4 regions of the Pseudoalteromonas sp. A41-2 genome follow, and region 4 is predicted to be linked to each of the others. Evidence: predicted binding sites of a transcription regulator. Region 4 holds the regulator's gene; each other region holds the start of a gene.

Region 1 (4,376 bases), 1.5 Mb from region 4:
TTTAATATTGGTGCAAACAACTTATTTGATGTTTACCCCGATAAGAATACCATTGGTAATTCGCGTTCGGGTACCATTGTTGATGCAAATGGAAACACTATTGTTTCAAGCCCGGGTGTGTTCACTTATTCACGTCGCTCAGCACCCTTTGGCTTTAACGGTGCGTACTACTACGTAGGCGCAGAATATAAGTTCTAAAAATCCTATCGATTCCTTTATTATTTAACCTTCAAAGGGCCGTTAGGCCCTTTTTTAGTTATAGAGACGTGCTTATAGAGATTGGAACATCTTGATATTGTTTTATTTTATCAAGCAAGGTGACTAAGGTTTTGTGGCTGCTTTGCTCACTTGCAGTTACTTGCACCTGTGTCATTTCAAACTGTGCGGCAAATAACGCGAGGTTAGCTATAATTTGCTCTGGTGTTATAAGTCGGTTTGCAAAGTAAATACTGTCGTTTTCAGTAATAGTAAATTGCGCTTGTTTTTTTGGGTTTTCAAGAGTTGGTTTTGCTAAAGGGCGATTGACTTCTATAGCGCGCTCTTTAACAAATGAGGTTGTAACGATAAAAAATATCAGCAATATAAATACAATATCGAGCATCGGGGTCATATCTACATCAGCGTTTGCAGTGGTTTTTTTAGGTTGTTTCACCATAATTAGGTCCTTGTTGTTTTTGACCAAGCCACAAAATTTACGATTAAGTGGACTAGCCATAGTCGTGTTAAGAACACGGATTATTTTTAAAATGCTGGGCGCCACAGCCATTTTTCGGATCCTAAATTTAAAGTTAGCAGCTTTTAAAAATACTGTAGTTAAATAAATATTCTAAGTTTATTAAATGTTTGTAGCGTTTTTGTTGGTAAAAATATTTATTAACTTTGATGAAATCATTTCGAGGTTTGTCAGGTCATTGTTGTTGGAACTAAGTTTAAAGGATGGATAAATGCTAAAAATTAAGTCTTTAGTTTGTGCTATGTGCCTTGTTTTACCGACAGCAAGTTTTGCTGAGCAATCAGTTAACGGGCAAGATTTCATAAATTTATTTGAGAAGCTTTCAGGTAAGCAGCCCGGAATTAGAAAAGGTCACGCCAAAGGTGTATGCGCTGTGGGCACATTTACACCTAATCAAGCAGCAAAACAGTATTCAATCAGTCCTTTATTTAACGCACCGTCAAAAGCAAATATTCGTTTTTCTATGGGTGGGGGTAACCCTAATGCTGATGAAACATCACGTTCTCCGCGAGGAATAGGGGTGCAGTTTGTGCTAGAAAATGGGGATGTGCACAATATTGCAGGGCTAACTACGCCAGTATTTGCAGGTAACAGCCCTGAAGCATTTTTTGGTTTGCTAAGTACCTTAGTACCTGACGAAAAAACAGGTGAAATCGATTTTGCAAAAGTGAAAGCATACAGAGAGCAAAACCCGAGTACGTTAGGACAATTTAATTGGCTACAAAGCCATAACCCGCCAGCATCGTATGTGTCTTCACGTTATTTTGGTGTGCATACCTTTTACATGGTTGATGAAAAGGGCACTAAGCAAGCTTTTAGATGGACCATGGTGCCAGAAGCGCAAGAACAAGTACTAACTGAAGAACAAATGAAAGCATTACCTAAATCATTTCTTGCTAAGCGACTTGAAGAGGATTTAGCGAAAGGGAAAGTTCATTACCGTTTTCAAGCTGAATTAGCCGAGCCGGGTGATGCATTAACGGATCCTTCAGTGCAATGGCCTGCTGATCGCAAAACAGTTAATTTAGGAAAGCTCACGATAGAATCCACGGGTGAATCAGGGTGTGATTTAACTAATTACGACCCAAATCTGCTTTCACAAGGCTTTATGCCAAGTGAAGATGAAGTGTTAAAGCTGCGCTCAACTGCTTATGCTATTTCATTTTCAAAACGTATTACTGGGCAATAACGTTCTTTAAATTTTCAATATGAAGCCCAGTTATGCTGGGCTTCATATGATTAGCAGTTAATGCTTTTTCATTTTACTCATTTCGGCATGACAGCTTTGAATAGTTAGCAGGGTTTTTGATAACGCTGCTTCACAGTCGTGGGGTTGAGGTTTTTTGAGCGCACTTTTTATTTCTGCGAGTGTTTTGTCTTCGACTTCTTCAAGCTCACTGACGTAGGTTGCATCTTTGTCTGCACCGAGTTTAGTGATTAAAGATGTGTAAGCTTTACGAGCTTCTACCGCAAAGTCTGAGCCATTTTCACGGTGACCTGTTTGGTTGATGGCGTATGGCTGTAAACGTTCAATACTTACTTTACGGGCATCGATCATGCGCTGAAATAACGCGACGATACTGGGGTCTGAAACTTTTTCCTGTGCTTTTTCATAAAAATCGATACCACTATTCATAACTTGAATGATATCTGCAATATGATGAACGTCATGTCCTTGATGTGTTTGCATAATGACCTCTCTAATAATATAGACTGAATTAAAACAATGCTCTCTACATGAAGCAAAGCATGTTCCAATCCCTAACATAAAAGTATTATCATTAATAATCAGAGTGTTACATTTTTATTTTGAGATAAAGAGAGTTTGGTACGCCCATATAAAAAGGCGTACCAGCAATAATTACAGGTTAATAGGTAAAATATTACTTAAGCTCATTGGCCACTTCAGCTACTTTTTGTCTAAGCCAAATATGGCTGGCATCACGGTGTAAAAGAGGGCTCCAAATCATGTCGAGTTCAAAAGGCGGAATAGGGAAAGGTGGCTCAAGAATTTTTAATCCCGGATCATCTAAATAAATATTCGCCGCTTTTGATGGCAGTGTGGCCACTAAATTCTGCTCTTTAGCCAGGTGAATGGCGACATGATAGTTTCGAGTAAAGGTTGCAATATTCCGGTGCTTACCAAAATGAGCAAGCGCTTCGTCTACCCAACCTAACTTTTGGACATCTTTTGGATCCATACCTACGCCAACACCAAAACCTGTTTTACTTACCCAAATATGGCGCGCTTTTAAGTAACTATCGAGACTGAAGTCTTTAATAATAGGGTTGTCGGCTTTTACTAAGCAGCAAAAACTGTCTTTCCAAATTTGTTTGTAGTGAAACGATTGGGGTAAGTTTTCAAAGCGGTTAATTGCCATGTCGACCTTGCCGTTTTCAACGTCATGAAACGTAACGTCACTGGGGGTCAGGATATCAAGCGTGGTGTCAGGCGCTTCTTCGTGTAACTTACTAAGTAGTTTGGGCGCAAGGGTACTGGCCGCATAGTCACTGGCCATAATACGAAATACACGTTTGCTTTGAGATGCTTCAAATTCACGGTTAGGAGCGAGTGTTTCTTCTAACGTCATTAAAATACCGCGTATGACAGGTTGTAGCTCTTTAGCACGCTCTGTCGGCACCATCCCTTCACTGGTGCGTACCAAAATCGGATCATTAAATAAATTTCTCAGGCGCTTTAAACCGTTACTCATTGCGGGTTGTGTAATGCTTAACTGATTAGCCGCTTTGGTTACATTGCACTCTCTGAGTAATGTATCTAGGTAAACAAGTAAGTTTAAATCTATTTTACTTATATTCATTCTGTGTCCTTGGTGTTTACCAATAATGGATAAATCGTTGTGCAGCAGGGTAAGGGTAAATGTGGCTTACCACGCCTTGCTTAATATTATATTGAGCTTGTCGCCAATAAGCGGGGTCTTCAAGCTCTGGGTGTGTACTTAATAAATAGTGTTTGTACACAGGGTTAGCCGTAACAAAGGTGCACAATTGCTCAGGAAATACGTCTTGCGGTGCCACTGAATAACTTTGCTCATTCGTTAAGTAGTCATCGTATGACTTGGCTTTTGGTAAGGCACGAAAGTTCATATCAGTTAAATATTGCACTTCATCGTAGTCATAAAAAATAACGCGGTTATGCTTACTTACCCCAAAGTTTTTCAATAGCATGTCGCCTGGAAATATATTCACGGCTATCATTTCTTTTAATGCTTGACCATATTCTTCAATGGCTTCAAATGCTTGTTGTTCACTGGCATTTTCAAGGTATATGTTTAATGGTGTCATGCGCCGCTCAATATATAAGTGTTTTATGATCAGCCAGTCACCTTCAATAATCATTGAAGAGCCGATTGTTTTATGCAGCTCTGCTAACAATTTACTATCAAAACGACTCAGAGGAAATACGACGTTAGAATACTCTATAGTATCGGCCATGCGTCCGACACGATCATGACTTTTAACTAATTGATAGCGTTTAAGCACGGTATCGCGCCCAAACGGTTTGCTTTCGCCAAAGGTGTCTTTAATCACTTTAAACACATAGCCAAAGGATGGCAGAGTAAATACCATCATCACCATACCCGGTGTGCCAGGGGCAATAACTAATTGATCGTTTGAGTTA
Region 2 (4,376 bases), 430 kb from region 4:
AGCTAACATCGTATTCCCAGTCATCAAGGAAGAAACCTGTCACACCAGTTACAAGTTGGAATTGCGCACTGTCATAACGTTCTGTTCTTGCGCCAAGTTCTAACGTTCTACGACGAAGTTGAACTTTTAAATAGTCTTCACTATCAACGATACCATTGCCATTGACGTCTTGCCAGTTGCTATCATCTAAGCTTCCAGCTGCCAGAGCTGCTGTTGCTCCGTCAATCATAAATTGTCTAGCTTGGTCACCAATTAGTGGATTAGCAAGCGGTAAGTTGAAGCTTGAACCAAATGTTCCAGATGGTGCGACCTGAGTATCAACACTGGTATTTGTGTAGTTGAAGCTTGAATATACTTTATGCTCATCAGTTAAGTTATATTTAGCAATGGCTGTAGCAGAATAACGCTCTGAAGGTGTTTGGTAGAAGTTATAAGGGTTAAAGTTAAATACACTACAGGTGTCTGGTTGCAATGTTCCGTCATTTCTAAATTGCCCAGAACCTGTTGTACCCGCACCTACAATCGCAAATCTCGTAGGGAATGCAGTTGTTGAACCGCCACTTTCAACAGAGTTTGGACCGCTACAATCTGCTGGTGCTGGAATTGGGGGTTCACCATTGAGGAATTGCTCGTAGTTAGCACCTGTTTTAGTTTCTATACCGAGTAGGCCCAGCGGACGGTCACCCAGTAAGATTTGATCACGTTGGCTCCAGCCTAAAGAGAGAACCACATTGCCTTTATCATCTTCTAAATTAGAGCCGATTGTCAGGGCTATGCTGTCTTTATCGCCATCACCATCACCTGTTTCAGAGTGCTTAAAGTCTAAATCAACGCCTTGGAAGTCATCTTTTAAGACTACATTCACAGCACCTGCAATCGCATCTGAGCCGTATACCGCAGAGGCACCACCGGTAATAATGTCAATTCTTTCAATGAGGGCTGTGGGGATTGTTGAGCTATCAACAGACCCATTATAGTTGTATGGAATCATCCGGCGACCATTCATTAACACTAAAGAGCGTTGTGAACCTAAGCCCCTTAAGTTAATGGTTGCGGCACCGCCAGAGCCATTATTTACGTTACTACCGTCTCCAGGGATTGTAGAGGGAAGGGTTCTAAGGATTTGCTCTACTTCAGGTTCTTGTTGATAACCTAGTTCTTTTTCTCCAATTGAAACAATAGGGCTTGCAGAGACCGCACCAGGTTGTCTAATCCGACTACCGGTGACTGATATCACTTCGAGATCTTTTTTTGCTTCAGTTTCTTCTTCGGCTGAACTTGTTGGTGCATACAGTAAAACTGATGACACGAAGCCTGTACTAATTGCTAATCTTATAGCATTAGATAGTTTGCTGGTTAACATTGTTATCTCCCAATAAATTATAGTTGGCTAGAAAACAATGGAATACTGCTGATAGTCCATTCTTAGCAATATCAGCTTAGTATACATATTAGGTAAAAGTAAAAAAATACTTCGTTATTTTGTATATGTTTTTCAAAAATACCAATGCTTTACGAAAAAAAGCGACTTATAAAGCCGCTTTTTTTCGTAAAGTCTCTATTTTTAGCAGTTAGTTTCTTCTGCTTTTACACCTTCTTTAACTTCTTCGCATGCATCTTCTACTGCATTTTGAGCGTCGGTTACTGCTTCATCAATGCGCTCACCAGCTTCTTCTGCTGTGTTGTCTTCACACCCCATAATAAATAAAGCTGAAAATAGGGCAATAGTAGCTGCTTTTAAAGTTGAATTTTTCATAATGAAATTCCTTGTAAATAAATTAGTAAAGTAAATTGCTGTTGGTTTGTTATTACTTAGGTACATTGCCTCTAAGAGCACCTGATATAAGTGAAATAACAAGTAAAACTAAGAATATAAAAAATATGATTTTAGCTATGCCTGCTGCGGCCCCTGCAATACCGCCAAAACCTAACACTGCAGCGATTAGCGCTATAACTAAAAAAGTAACTGTCCAGCGTAACATAATGTTCTCCTTGGTTATTTAATTTCGTTTCGGTTGATTAGACTGAAGCGAGTTCCATACCAAAGTTTTAAAGTCCTTATTTTTCAATTTGTTAGTTTTGTTCTCGGTTTTTTTTGTGGCGTGTCGTTTGGTAATTATTACGAGTGATCATGTAACTTATTCATAGTGATAATTTTTCAACTTCTATGCTGAAAGTGGACGCCTGTGATTATGTTTTCTTGGTAAGACCAATTTAACCTGTATGGCATACAAGTTACCAAACCCCTTGCTTTAGCTGATTTTTACGCTGCTACGTTACACAGTTAACTATTTTTACATATAACTTTTGACTATATTGAGTATTTTTATCGTCTATATTGGGTAGTTAATTGCCGTAATGGCTTGGTGTTAATTAATTGTTTGATGTGTTACCCTGTAATTAATTGGTTTTACCAATTGACAATAAAGCTTTAAAAATAAGTTTTGTTTGTTATTATGAATGTATAAATATTCGATTTAAGTGTTTTTTTATTCTGAGTAGCGAGGGGAGCAGTATGGATATTGGTGGCTTACTTACAACCGCAGCCAGCTTAATGCTAACGGGTATGGTGGGTGTATTTATCTTTCTCAGTATTTTGATTTCAGCCGTACTGCTGATGTCGAAATTGTTGGGGCGATTTGAAAACTCTGCGAGCTCAGTTCCAGTCCGAACCGCAAAATTACAGCCTCAGCAAGGGGTACCACCGGCACATATTGCAGCTATCAGCGCTGCTATCGCTCAATTTAGAAATAAACAACAATAACGGAGCAGCTTGAACATGGCTAAATTAAAACTAACCGAATTAGTATTGCGTGATGCGCATCAATCTCTCTTAGCAACGCGTATGCGCCTAGATGATATGCTGCCTATTGCCGAAAAGCTTGATCATGCAGGTTATTGGTCTATTGAATCATGGGGGGGAGCTACTTTTGACTCCTGTATCCGTTATTTAGGTGAAGACCCTTGGCAGCGTATCCGTGAGCTAAAGGCGGCAATGCCAAACACTAAACAGCAAATGTTATTACGCGGTCAAAACCTTTTAGGTTATCGCCACTATGCTGATGACGTTGTTGAAAAATTTGTTGAACGCGCCCATAAAAATGGTGTTGATGTATTCCGTATTTTCGATGCGATGAATGATGTACGTAACTTAGAAACGGCGATTAAAGCGGCTGTTAAAGTGGGAGCGCACGCGCAAGGGACTATTTCGTATACGGTAAGCCCTGTTCATACGCTTGATATGTGGTTAAAACTTGCTAAACAATTAGAAGAGCTTGGTTGTCACTCTATTTGTATTAAAGATATGGCGGGTTTATTAAAACCGTATGAGTGTGAGCAACTCATTAAAGGGTTGAAAGAGACAGTTTCAATTCCGATTGCTATGCAATGTCATGCGACTACAGGGCTTAGCACTGCAACATATCAAAAAGCAATTGATGCAGGTATTGATATGCTTGATACCGCAATATCGTCAATGAGTATGACGTATGGCCACAGTGCCACTGAAACAATTGTGTCAATTGTTGAAGGCACAGAGCGCGATACTGAACTCGATTTAAATCAACTTGAAGAAATTGCTGCGTACTTCCGTGATGTTCGCAAAAAGTATGCGGCATTTGAAGGCAGCTTAAAAGGGGTTGATGGTCGAATTTTACTCGCACAAGTGCCTGGCGGCATGTTAACTAACATGGAAAACCAGCTTAAAGAGCAAGGTGCAGCAGATAAATTAGACCAAGTATTACTTGAGATCCCGCGTGTTCGTGAAGACTTAGGGTTCATTCCGCTTGTTACACCCACCTCACAAATAGTAGGAACACAAGCGGTACTTAATGTATTAACTGGTGAGCGTTATAAAACAATCACTAAAGAAACTGCCGGTGTACTTAAAGGTGAATATGGTGCGACACCAGCGCCAATGAATAAAGAGCTGCAAGAACGCGTCCTTGATGGTGCTGAACCGATTACTTGTCGCCCTGCTGATAAACTTGAGCCTGAACTTGAGAAATTAGAAGCCGAGCTTTTAAAAGAAGCCAAAGAGCAAGGCTTAGAGCTTGCTGATGAAGTAATTGATGATGTGCTTACTTATGCATTATTCCCGCAAATTGGCTTGAAGTTTATTAAAAACCGCCATAACCCTGATGCATTTGAAGCAGTTCCAACAGCTGAAACTGCCCAGACTGAAAGTAAACAACCTACGTCAGGCAAAAATGCCGTTAAAGCTGAGCAGTATAGCGTAAAAGTTGATGGGAAAGTTTACGATGTCGTAGTAGCGCAAGGTGGTGAGCTTAAAGAAGTTACTCTTAAAGACAGCGAATTAATTCCACAATCGGCATCAGCGTCAGCGGGTGAAACGCTCAATGCGCCATTGGCGGGTA
Region 3 (4,376 bases), 430 kb from region 4:
TATGCGCGAGCTAAAAACTGTGACTAAAGTACCGAGTGTTGAACTTATAGGGCAAAGTGACTATAGCGCACAAGGTGCAATCGAGCAGTTATTAAAAAGCCAATATCAGGTGTTAAAAATAGACAAGCAATTTGCCGAGAACATTACTTGGCACATTACCATTGATAGCCGCCAAGCAGAGCAGGCAATCACCGATGTACACGAACTTACTCATGGCGCCGTTGAGCTAAAAATGGGAAAAGGATGAGTAAGGAAAATAAATACATAGCGTTTACTTACAATTAAGCCTGTAAGACAATAAACTGTATTAGCTAAATCATTTAATAAGAAAGCGATACGCCTAGATGCAATTTCGTACCATAATAAAAATTCTCGGCCAGCTGGTGGCGTTATTTAGTATCACGATGGTCCCACCGGCACTGGTGTCTTTAATTTATAAAGACGGTGGGGGTGTGCCGTTCGTTCTTGCGTTTATTTTTAGCGTTGTTATTGGTTTAGCTGCATATTACCCAAACCGTCATGAGCATGGTGATTTAAAAGCCCGCGAAGGCTTTTTAATTGTGGTGTTGTTCTGGCTGGTACTTGGCAGCTTTGCTGCTGTGCCTTTAGTGTTCTTACAGGAACCAAACCTATCTCTCGCTGACTCGGTATTTGAGGCCTTCTCGGGGCTGACTACCACAGGAGCAACCGTTTTAACGGGGATTGAATACTTACCCAAATCAGTGCTTTTTTATCGTCAGCAACTGCAGTGGCTAGGTGGTATGGGGATCATTGTATTGGCCGTCGCTGTATTACCGATGCTAGGTGTTGGTGGTATGCAGTTATACCGTGCTGAAACTCCAGGGCCTGTTAAAGACTCGAAAATGACCCCGCGGATTGCCGATACCGCCAAACACCTTTGGTACATTTATGTGTCGCTGACCATCGCATGTACGCTTGCCTATTGGGGAGCGGGTATGGATTGGTTTGATGCGATTTGTCATGCTTTCTCAACCATCGCAATTGGGGGATTCTCTACATACGATGCGTCTATGGGGCAATTTGACAGCCCATTAATAAACTTTATTTGTGTGGTGTTTTTGCTGATTGCGGCGATTAACTTTTCGTTGCACTACGCTGCGGTCTCCTCGCGCAGTATTCGTGTTTACTTGCGCGACCCTGAATTTAAAGTGTTTTTACTTATTCAGTTAGCGCTAGTGATTATTTGTTTTACGGTACTCTCTTCTAATAATATTTATGCAGATGGTGATGAAACGCTCGATCAAGCAATGTTTCAAGCTGTCTCAATGAGTACTACCGCGGGCTTTGCGACAGATAATTTTTCTGCTTGGCCATTGTTCTTACCTATCTTACTTATTTTTTCGAGCTTTATCGGCGGCTGTGCGGGCTCGACGGGCGGCGGTATGAAAGTTGTAAGGGTTTTCCTTCTGTACTTGCAAGGGATACGTGAATTAAACCGCTTAGTTCACCCGCGGGCTATATACTCTATAAAGCTCGGTCGTAAAGCGCTCCCCGATAAAGTGGTCGAAGCCGTTTGGGGGTTCTTTTCTGCTTATGCACTGGTTTTTGTTATTATCATGCTGGCCTTAATGGGCACAGGCATGGACAATATAAGTGCTTTTTCAGCGACGGCGGCGTGTTTAAACAACTTAGGCCCAGGTTTGGGTGAAGTCGCGGCGCATTATGGCGCGATATCTGATACGGCAAAGTGGTTGTTAACAATCGCGATGGTGTTTGGTCGTCTTGAAATATTCACTTTATTAGTTTTATTTACCCCAACATTCTGGCGCGGTTAAGGTTTTATTTGGTTATTTTTCAAGGAGTAGAGAAACAATGCCAAAAACGCAGCAGCAACTTAATTTAGAAAAACTAACCTATATACCCGCAGGGAGTGTGGTCGATGTTGAAATAATAACTGCGACAGAAAGTAAGCGTGTCAAAATTGAATTTATTGGCTTACTTAACGAGCAGTACATCATACTTAACTATCCCCCTGTAAAACGTTTGCCGAATGCGGGTGACTTTATCAAAGAGGGGGTTATGGTGATTGTTCGGGCTGTTTTAGAAAGCGGGGGTGGGCAGGTTATTGCATTTCGTCAGCAGATAAAAGCCGTTGCTTCACACCCTTGTCGATTGATATTTTTACATTTTCCCCAACAAGTACAACTCTTTAGCTTGCGCAGCGAAGCGCGGATCCCCACTTTGTTTCCCGCCAAGCTTGTTATAGATGAACAAGTATATGAAGGCGTAATTAAAGACATTTCACTTGCCGGTGTGCAATTTGAGATTAACAGCGAGGCCGACCTTAGTCATTTGAAAGCACAAGCGTGTCAGGTGGTGCTCAGTAAACGTGAATTTACAGGCAAGGTATGCAGAGTCCGCAAACGAGAGTCGGGCTATCAGTTTGGTGTGCAGCTCAATACCAGTGAAAATGAAATGAACGTCTTTATGAAAGAGCACCTCATAGACCTTTCGGTATTAGAGATAACGAGTTAACGAGCATTGATTCGCCATTTTGCAACAAAATGACTGTTTTTCACTTTTTCTCTAAAAATTAATCAAAAATAATCGATATAAATATATAAAACCCATTTAAATCAGATGATTAAGCGTTAAAAATATTTTTATTTTTTTTGAGGCGTGTTGCCATTCATCTACGGTTTAGCCCCCACACGCAATATTTTCTCTGTTTTAGTGACAAAAAACGGCAGATGTCTCTGTTTTTGCTTTTTTAACTTATTGATTAATAGATAAAAAATTTTCTCACCTCATTGCTTGTTGCTAAAAAGCAACAAAATAACAGCCAGTTTTCCCCTAATTTACTAAAAAACAAACTTAACCTCATGATTTATAGCGTTTTTTAAACTTTGGCATTGAAGTTGAAATAGTTAAAGCGAACACAGAGAAAGTTGATTTAGGAATTAGTCCTCTATCGCAGTTTAGACAACATTGAAGGAATAGTGATTATGAAAACGTTACACAAAACATGTGCAATTATTGCCCTTGTCGCTTCATCAACTGCATTTGCAGCGGTGGATTTTGAAACGCTAGATGTCGATGGCGATGGAGCAATCAGTAAAAGCGAAGCATCTGTAAGCTCACCGTTAATGAGCCAGTTTAAAGAGCTTGATACCGACGGTAATGGCGAACTATCAAAAGAAGAGTTCGCGAAAGCATAATTTCAGTGTAAGGACACATTGAAAAGGACTTCTTACTTAAAGCTACTATTTGAAGGATTACATTATGAACACAGTAAATAAAACATTAGCCCTTGTGGCACTTATCTCTTCATCAGCCGCATTTGCGATGAGCGATTTCGAAACGCTAGACGTTGATGGCAATGGCGTTATTAGCCAAAGCGAAGCATCCGTCGATGCAGAGCTAATGAGTAAGTTTAGCGAATTAGACACTGACGGTAACGGTGAGTTATCAAAACAAGAATTTTCAAAAGCTTAATGAAATTAAGCAAGCCAAGTTATCTAGCTGATTAGTTCTGAGCTGCCAAAGACAGCCTAAATGGATAAGGGAATCCATGACAAAGAACAACCAGGAGCGTGTGATCAGCTAACACTTTTTTAGTTAAATATTGAAGGAATATGATTATGAAGACAGTAAATAAAACACTAGCCCTAATTGCACTTGCATCTTCTTCAGCTGTTTTTGCTGCCACTGACTTTGATACATTGGATGTAGATGGCGATGGCGTGATAAGCAAAAGTGAAGCATCAGTCGACGCAAAAATCATGTCACAATTTAAAACACTGGATGTCGATGGTGATGGCGTACTGACTGAAACAGAATTTTCAGCGGCCGAGTAACAAAGCCAATTTCCACTAAACAGGGATCTCAGAAACGGACTTCACTCTTTTCAAATTTTGAGGCAGTTATTATGAAACACATCAACACAACATTGGCTATTTTAGCATTAGCAACGTCATCAGCAGCGTTTGCTCAAGGCGTCAGTTTTTCTACATTTGATACCAACGGCGATGGCGTGATCAGCAAAGAAGAAGCATCTGTAAATATGCAGCTTGAAAAACTATTTCCTGAGCTTGATAGCGATGGTAACGGAGAGCTTTCAAAAGAAGAGTTCGCACAGATTCAATAGGTTCGTAACCAGAGACTCTGGTTAACTACTTTCACTTCAAGAGTCGTAAAGCAGCCGTCATGGCTGCTTTTTTATTTTCATGTTTTTGGTCTATAAGAAAATAGCGCTAACTTGGAACAGCTTTTCAACAACCGTGATGTGTTTCTTGTCGATTAGGAACATGATCACATGGTCACCCGACTGAATCACCGTATCATCATGAGCAATGAGTACATCGTCATTACGCACAATTGCACCAATAGTGGTGCCTGCGGGTAGCTTGATATCG
Region 4 (4,376 bases):
TGTTCATGAAAGCGTTGTGCAATTAATTCGCCTATTGCATTGAGTGCTGCGTCAGCATCGGGGCCTTCACACACCACACGGACTTCTTTGCCTTGGCTGCTCTCGAGTAACATTAAGGCTAATACACTATCGCCTTCGGCTTCTTTATCGTCTTGGTAAAGCGTTATTTTAGCATCGAATTGCAGTGCAAGTTGTGCCAAAACCGTGGCTGCTCGTGCATGTAAACCTAGCTTATTTTGGATTAAAAAAGTGTCTTCAGCATGCATCGTCGTTGCCTATTGGGTATCTTGCTCGCGGTGGCGTATTTTCACGTTTGCGTGACTTTTCGAAAAGCTCTCACCAATGGTTTGCGCTAAGTAAACCGAGCGATGTTGTCCACCTGTGCAGCCAATCGCAATGGTTAAATAACTGCGATTATTTCGCTCTAAGTGAGGAAGCCATGTTTGTACAAAGGTTTGAATTTGCCATGTAAACTTTTGCACTATGCTGTGACTAGCAAGGTAATCTTTTACTGGTTGGTCTAAGCCTGTCAGTGGTTTTAGATCCGGTTCCCAGTGTGGATTCGGTAAAAAGCGAGCATCAAATACGTAATCAGCTTCTTTTGGAATACCGTGCTTAAAGCCAAACGACATAAAAGTAATAATGAGCTTTTTGTCTTTTTTACCCAGTATTTTTTCGCGAATAGATTCGGCAAGCTGATGTACGCTGAGATCGGTCGTATCAATCATAAAATCGGCACGGGTGATCAAAACATCCAGTAATACTTTTTCTTGTTTAATCGCTAAATCAAGCGGCAGCGAGTCAATCGATAATGGGTGTAAGCGGCGAGTTTCAGAGAACCGTTTGATCAGTGTTTGATCATCACTATCTAAATAAAACAACGTGGGTTTTGCAAAGCCCGGTAAATACTCAAGAATATCGTTAAATTCTTGCTGTTCTTTCGGCAGGTTACGCACATCGATACTTACAGCAATTTTGTCGTAATTATCTGACACACTGCGTACTAACGAAGGAAGTAGGTTTACAGGAATATTATCAACGCAGTAATAGCCTAAGTCTTCAAGTACTCGTAAAGCGACCGATTTACCTGAACCAGAGCGACCGCTGATAATAATTAATTCCATTTATGCCTCTGATGCAATGACTTTAAACAGATCACTATCTGTTTTAGCACTGCGTAGCTGTTTACAAAATTCTTTGTCTTTAAGTCTATCAGCAATTGTTGATAAGGTCTTTAGATGAAGTTGACAGTCACCATCTGGTACGATGAGTGCGACAAAAATATCCACTGGACGATTATCAATTGCGTCAAAATTTATAGGTGACTCACTCACAATTACAAATGCGTGTGGCTGATCTGCACCGCTCATACGACCATGTGGAATCGCAATACCTCGGCCAATACCTGTGCTGCCCAATTTTTCTCTGTTCAATAGGGCATTGAGTATATCTTGCTGAGATAAATGAGGGAGCTGCTCATGAGCCAGTTCGCTGATAAATTCGAGAATTCTTTTTTTGCTATTAAAAAGGACCGCAGCTTTGCTGCAGTCCTGGTTAGTAAGTGAACTAAGTTTCATAATTTAGTGTCGAGCTAATTTCTCTTTGTGTTTAATTACTTGACGATCAAGTTTATCGATTAACGAGTCGATGGCTGCATACATATCTTGGTGTTCAGTAGAGGCAAATAACTCGCCTCCGTTTACATGTAAAGTTGCTTCTGCTTTTTGGCTTAGTTTTTCTACATCTAGAATGACATGAACATTATTAATGTGGTCAAAATGCCTTTCTAGTTTCGCAAACTTGGTGTTTACATAGTCTCTTAATGAATCTGTGATTTCTACATGACGACCAGTTAAATTTAGTTGCATAAGCATTTTCCTTCTATGTAAAACGTCTAAATCAGACTCTTACGCTGATTCGACGGAGGTATTGCTAGAGACTCTCGATATTTTGCTATTGTCCGTCTAGCTACTTTAATTCCTTGCTCAGCCAATATATCTGCAATTTTGCTATCACTCAATGGTTTAGCTGTGTTTTCTGCGGCGATTAGCTTTTTGATTAAAGCGCGAATTGCCGTAGATGAACACTCACCCCCATTTTCAGTGCTTACATGGCTGGAGAAGAAATATTTCAACTCAAAAATTCCCCGCGGGGTATGCATGTATTTTTGTGTTGTTACTCGCGAAATTGTTGATTCATGCATTTCGACCATTTCTGCGACATCATTTAATACCATGGGTTTCATGGCCTCAGGACCATGTTCAAAGAAAGCCTGTTGTTGTTGAACAATACAGTTAGTCACTTTTAATAACGTGTCATTACGGCTTTCTAAGCTTTTAATAAACCATTTTGCTTCTTGTAAATGAGAGCGAATAAATTGGCTATCACTGCTTGATTTTACAGAACGTGACATCGCCGCATAGTGGCTATTCACTCTGATTTTCGGCATGCAGTCTGGGTTTAGTTCAACTACCCAACGGCCTTTTATTTTTTTTACGGATACATCGGGTATCACGTATTCAGATTCTTCTCTAACAATGGTATCCGCAGGCTTTGGATTTAAGCTGTGGATCAATGTCATGACTTCTTTCAGCTCACTTTCTTTAAGCTTAGTCTTTTTCATCAAAGTGCGATAGTCACGACTCGCTAATAATTCAATATGTTCTGATAACACCATTTTAGTTTCAGCTAAATAGGGGGTGTCAGCATCGAATTGGCGTAATTGAATACACAAACATTCTTGTAAACTACGTGCGCCAATACCGACAGGATCGAATAATTGGATTCTTTTTAAGACAGCTTCGACTTCATCAAGTTCGATTTCTTCTTCATCGTTATTTTGATTGAAGCTTTCAACAATGTCTTCGCAGCTTACGGTTAAAATACCCGAATCATCAATTGCCTCAACAATCGCAACGGCAATCGCTTCGTCTGTTGGGCTGAATGGAGTCAGTTGTAACTGCCACATTAGGTATTCGTGGAGAGTTTCGGTTGATGCGCCTTGGTAAATTGATTCATCTTCAGGCATTGGACCTGAGGAACTTGATGGGGCAGCACTCATGTACTCATCCCACGTAACATCCATTGCTAAGTCGTCACTTACGGTGTCTTTGTTGAGGGCATCACTGCTTTCTTGCTCGTACTCGCTCGCAGCTTCGTCAGCCGACGCGCTTAGTTGGGTATCGTCAGATTCGGCTTTCTGCTCGTTCTTGCCAATACTCTCTTCTGCATAATCTGCTTCTTCAACTTCAAGCAAAGGGTTAGAGTCTAACGCTTCTTGAATTTCTTGCTGGAGATCCAATGTACTGAGCTGCAACAAACGGATAGCCTGTTGCAGTTGTGGAGTCATTGTAAGTTGCTGGCCCATGCGCAGCTGTAATGATTGCCTCATGTATCCCTAACAATCCTTTTTAGTCTTATCAAACAATAGAACGATGCCGTTAACTATTTATTTGATTTATTGTCATTGTTATAAGTCTAGCAGATGCTCTAGTCGGTGGCGTATTTAAAGCCTGAATTGCTCGCCTAGATACACATCGCGTACAGTTTGGTCGGCTAACACATGTTCAGGTGTACCTGATGCAATTAGCTCCCCATGAGAAACAATGTAGGCTTTTTCACAAACATCAAGGGTTTCTCTCACATTGTGGTCAGTAATTAATACACCAATACCACGATTTTTTAAGTGCTCAATAATTTTCTTTATATCTAACACTGAAATAGGATCAACACCAGCAAAAGGCTCATCGAGCAAAATAAATTTAGGGTCAGCGGCCAGTGCACGTGCTATTTCAACACGACGGCGTTCACCCCCTGACAATGCCATACCTTGGCTGTCACGAATGTGTTGAATGCTAAATTCATCAAGTAAACTGTTAAGTGTTTCTTCGCGGCCTTGTTTATTGAGATCTTTACGGGTCTCTAAAATGGCCATTAAGTTTTGATAAACAGTCAGTTTTCTAAAAATCGATGATTCTTGTGGCAAATAGCCAATACCTAAGCGAGCGCGGCTGTGCATTGGCAATAAGGTGATGTCGTTATCATCAATGCTTATTTTACCTTTGTCACTGGGCACTAATCCCACAATCATGTAAAAGGTGGTTGTTTTACCTGCGCCATTTGGCCCAAGTAAACCGACAATGCTGCCAGCTTCTACCTCAAGGCCTACATTTTTTACAACTTGGCGACCCTTATAGCTTTTAGCTAATAGCTCTGCTTTTAGTGTGCTCATGGCTGGCCTTCATCGTTCTTTTTGTTATCAACAGGCACTAAAATAGTGTGTACACGATCGGTCGAGTTTTCATCTTTCTCGGCACTTATCAGTTGCTGTTCCATATCGTATGTAATGCTCTTGGCACTGACTTTTTGGCCTGCTT

What was found. Region 4 encodes sigma-54, which starts transcription at its own class of promoters, with help from an activator protein. Its sites were predicted from a motif close to GTTGGCACGNNNNTNGNNT; they were not measured.
Region 1: the regulator sigma-54 is predicted to act here: its motif matches at 2,474-2,492, upstream of IT970_RS08920 (ferritin-like domain-containing protein).
Region 2: the regulator sigma-54 is predicted to act here: its motif matches at 2,028-2,046, upstream of IT970_RS04130 (DUF1328 domain-containing protein).
Region 3: the regulator sigma-54 is predicted to act here: its motif matches at 2,867-2,885, upstream of IT970_RS00080 (EF-hand domain-containing protein).

Annotation. Positions count from the first base shown of each region.
Region 1 is NZ_CP065231.1:1,945,933-1,950,308, reverse strand. It holds gene IT970_RS08935 (TonB-dependent receptor plug domain-containing protein) at 1-198, shown strand, start outside; gene IT970_RS08930 (ExbD/TolR family protein) at 257-655, opposite strand; gene IT970_RS08925 (catalase family peroxidase) at 945-1,922, shown strand; gene IT970_RS08920 (ferritin-like domain-containing protein) at 1,980-2,423, opposite strand; gene IT970_RS08915 (LysR family transcriptional regulator) at 2,617-3,555, opposite strand; gene aceK (bifunctional isocitrate dehydrogenase kinase/phosphatase) at 3,572-4,376, opposite strand, start outside.
Region 2 is NZ_CP065231.1:877,362-881,737, forward strand. It holds gene IT970_RS04120 (TonB-dependent receptor domain-containing protein) at 1-1,363, opposite strand, end outside; gene IT970_RS04125 (hypothetical protein) at 1,565-1,756, opposite strand; gene IT970_RS04130 (DUF1328 domain-containing protein) at 1,809-1,982, opposite strand; gene IT970_RS04135 (OadG family transporter subunit) at 2,516-2,764, shown strand; gene oadA (sodium-extruding oxaloacetate decarboxylase subunit alpha) at 2,780-4,376, shown strand, end outside.
Region 3 is NZ_CP065231.1:17,763-22,138, forward strand. It holds gene IT970_RS00065 (YigZ family protein) at 1-247, shown strand, start outside; gene IT970_RS00070 (TrkH family potassium uptake protein) at 345-1,796, shown strand; gene IT970_RS00075 (flagellar brake domain-containing protein) at 1,834-2,496, shown strand; gene IT970_RS00080 (EF-hand domain-containing protein) at 2,967-3,179, shown strand; gene IT970_RS00085 (calmodulin) at 3,244-3,456, shown strand; gene IT970_RS00090 (calmodulin) at 3,603-3,818, shown strand; gene IT970_RS00095 (EF-hand domain-containing protein) at 3,890-4,108, shown strand; gene trkA (Trk system potassium transporter TrkA) at 4,199-4,376, opposite strand, start outside.
Region 4 is NZ_CP065231.1:447,903-452,278, forward strand. It holds gene IT970_RS02155 (HPr family phosphocarrier protein) at 1-266, opposite strand, end outside; gene rapZ (RNase adapter RapZ) at 276-1,124, opposite strand; gene ptsN (PTS IIA-like nitrogen regulatory protein PtsN) at 1,125-1,577, opposite strand; gene hpf (ribosome hibernation promoting factor) at 1,581-1,868, opposite strand; gene IT970_RS02175 (RNA polymerase factor sigma-54) at 1,895-3,391, opposite strand; gene lptB (LPS export ABC transporter ATP-binding protein) at 3,506-4,231, opposite strand; gene lptA (lipopolysaccharide transport periplasmic protein LptA) at 4,228-4,376, opposite strand, start outside.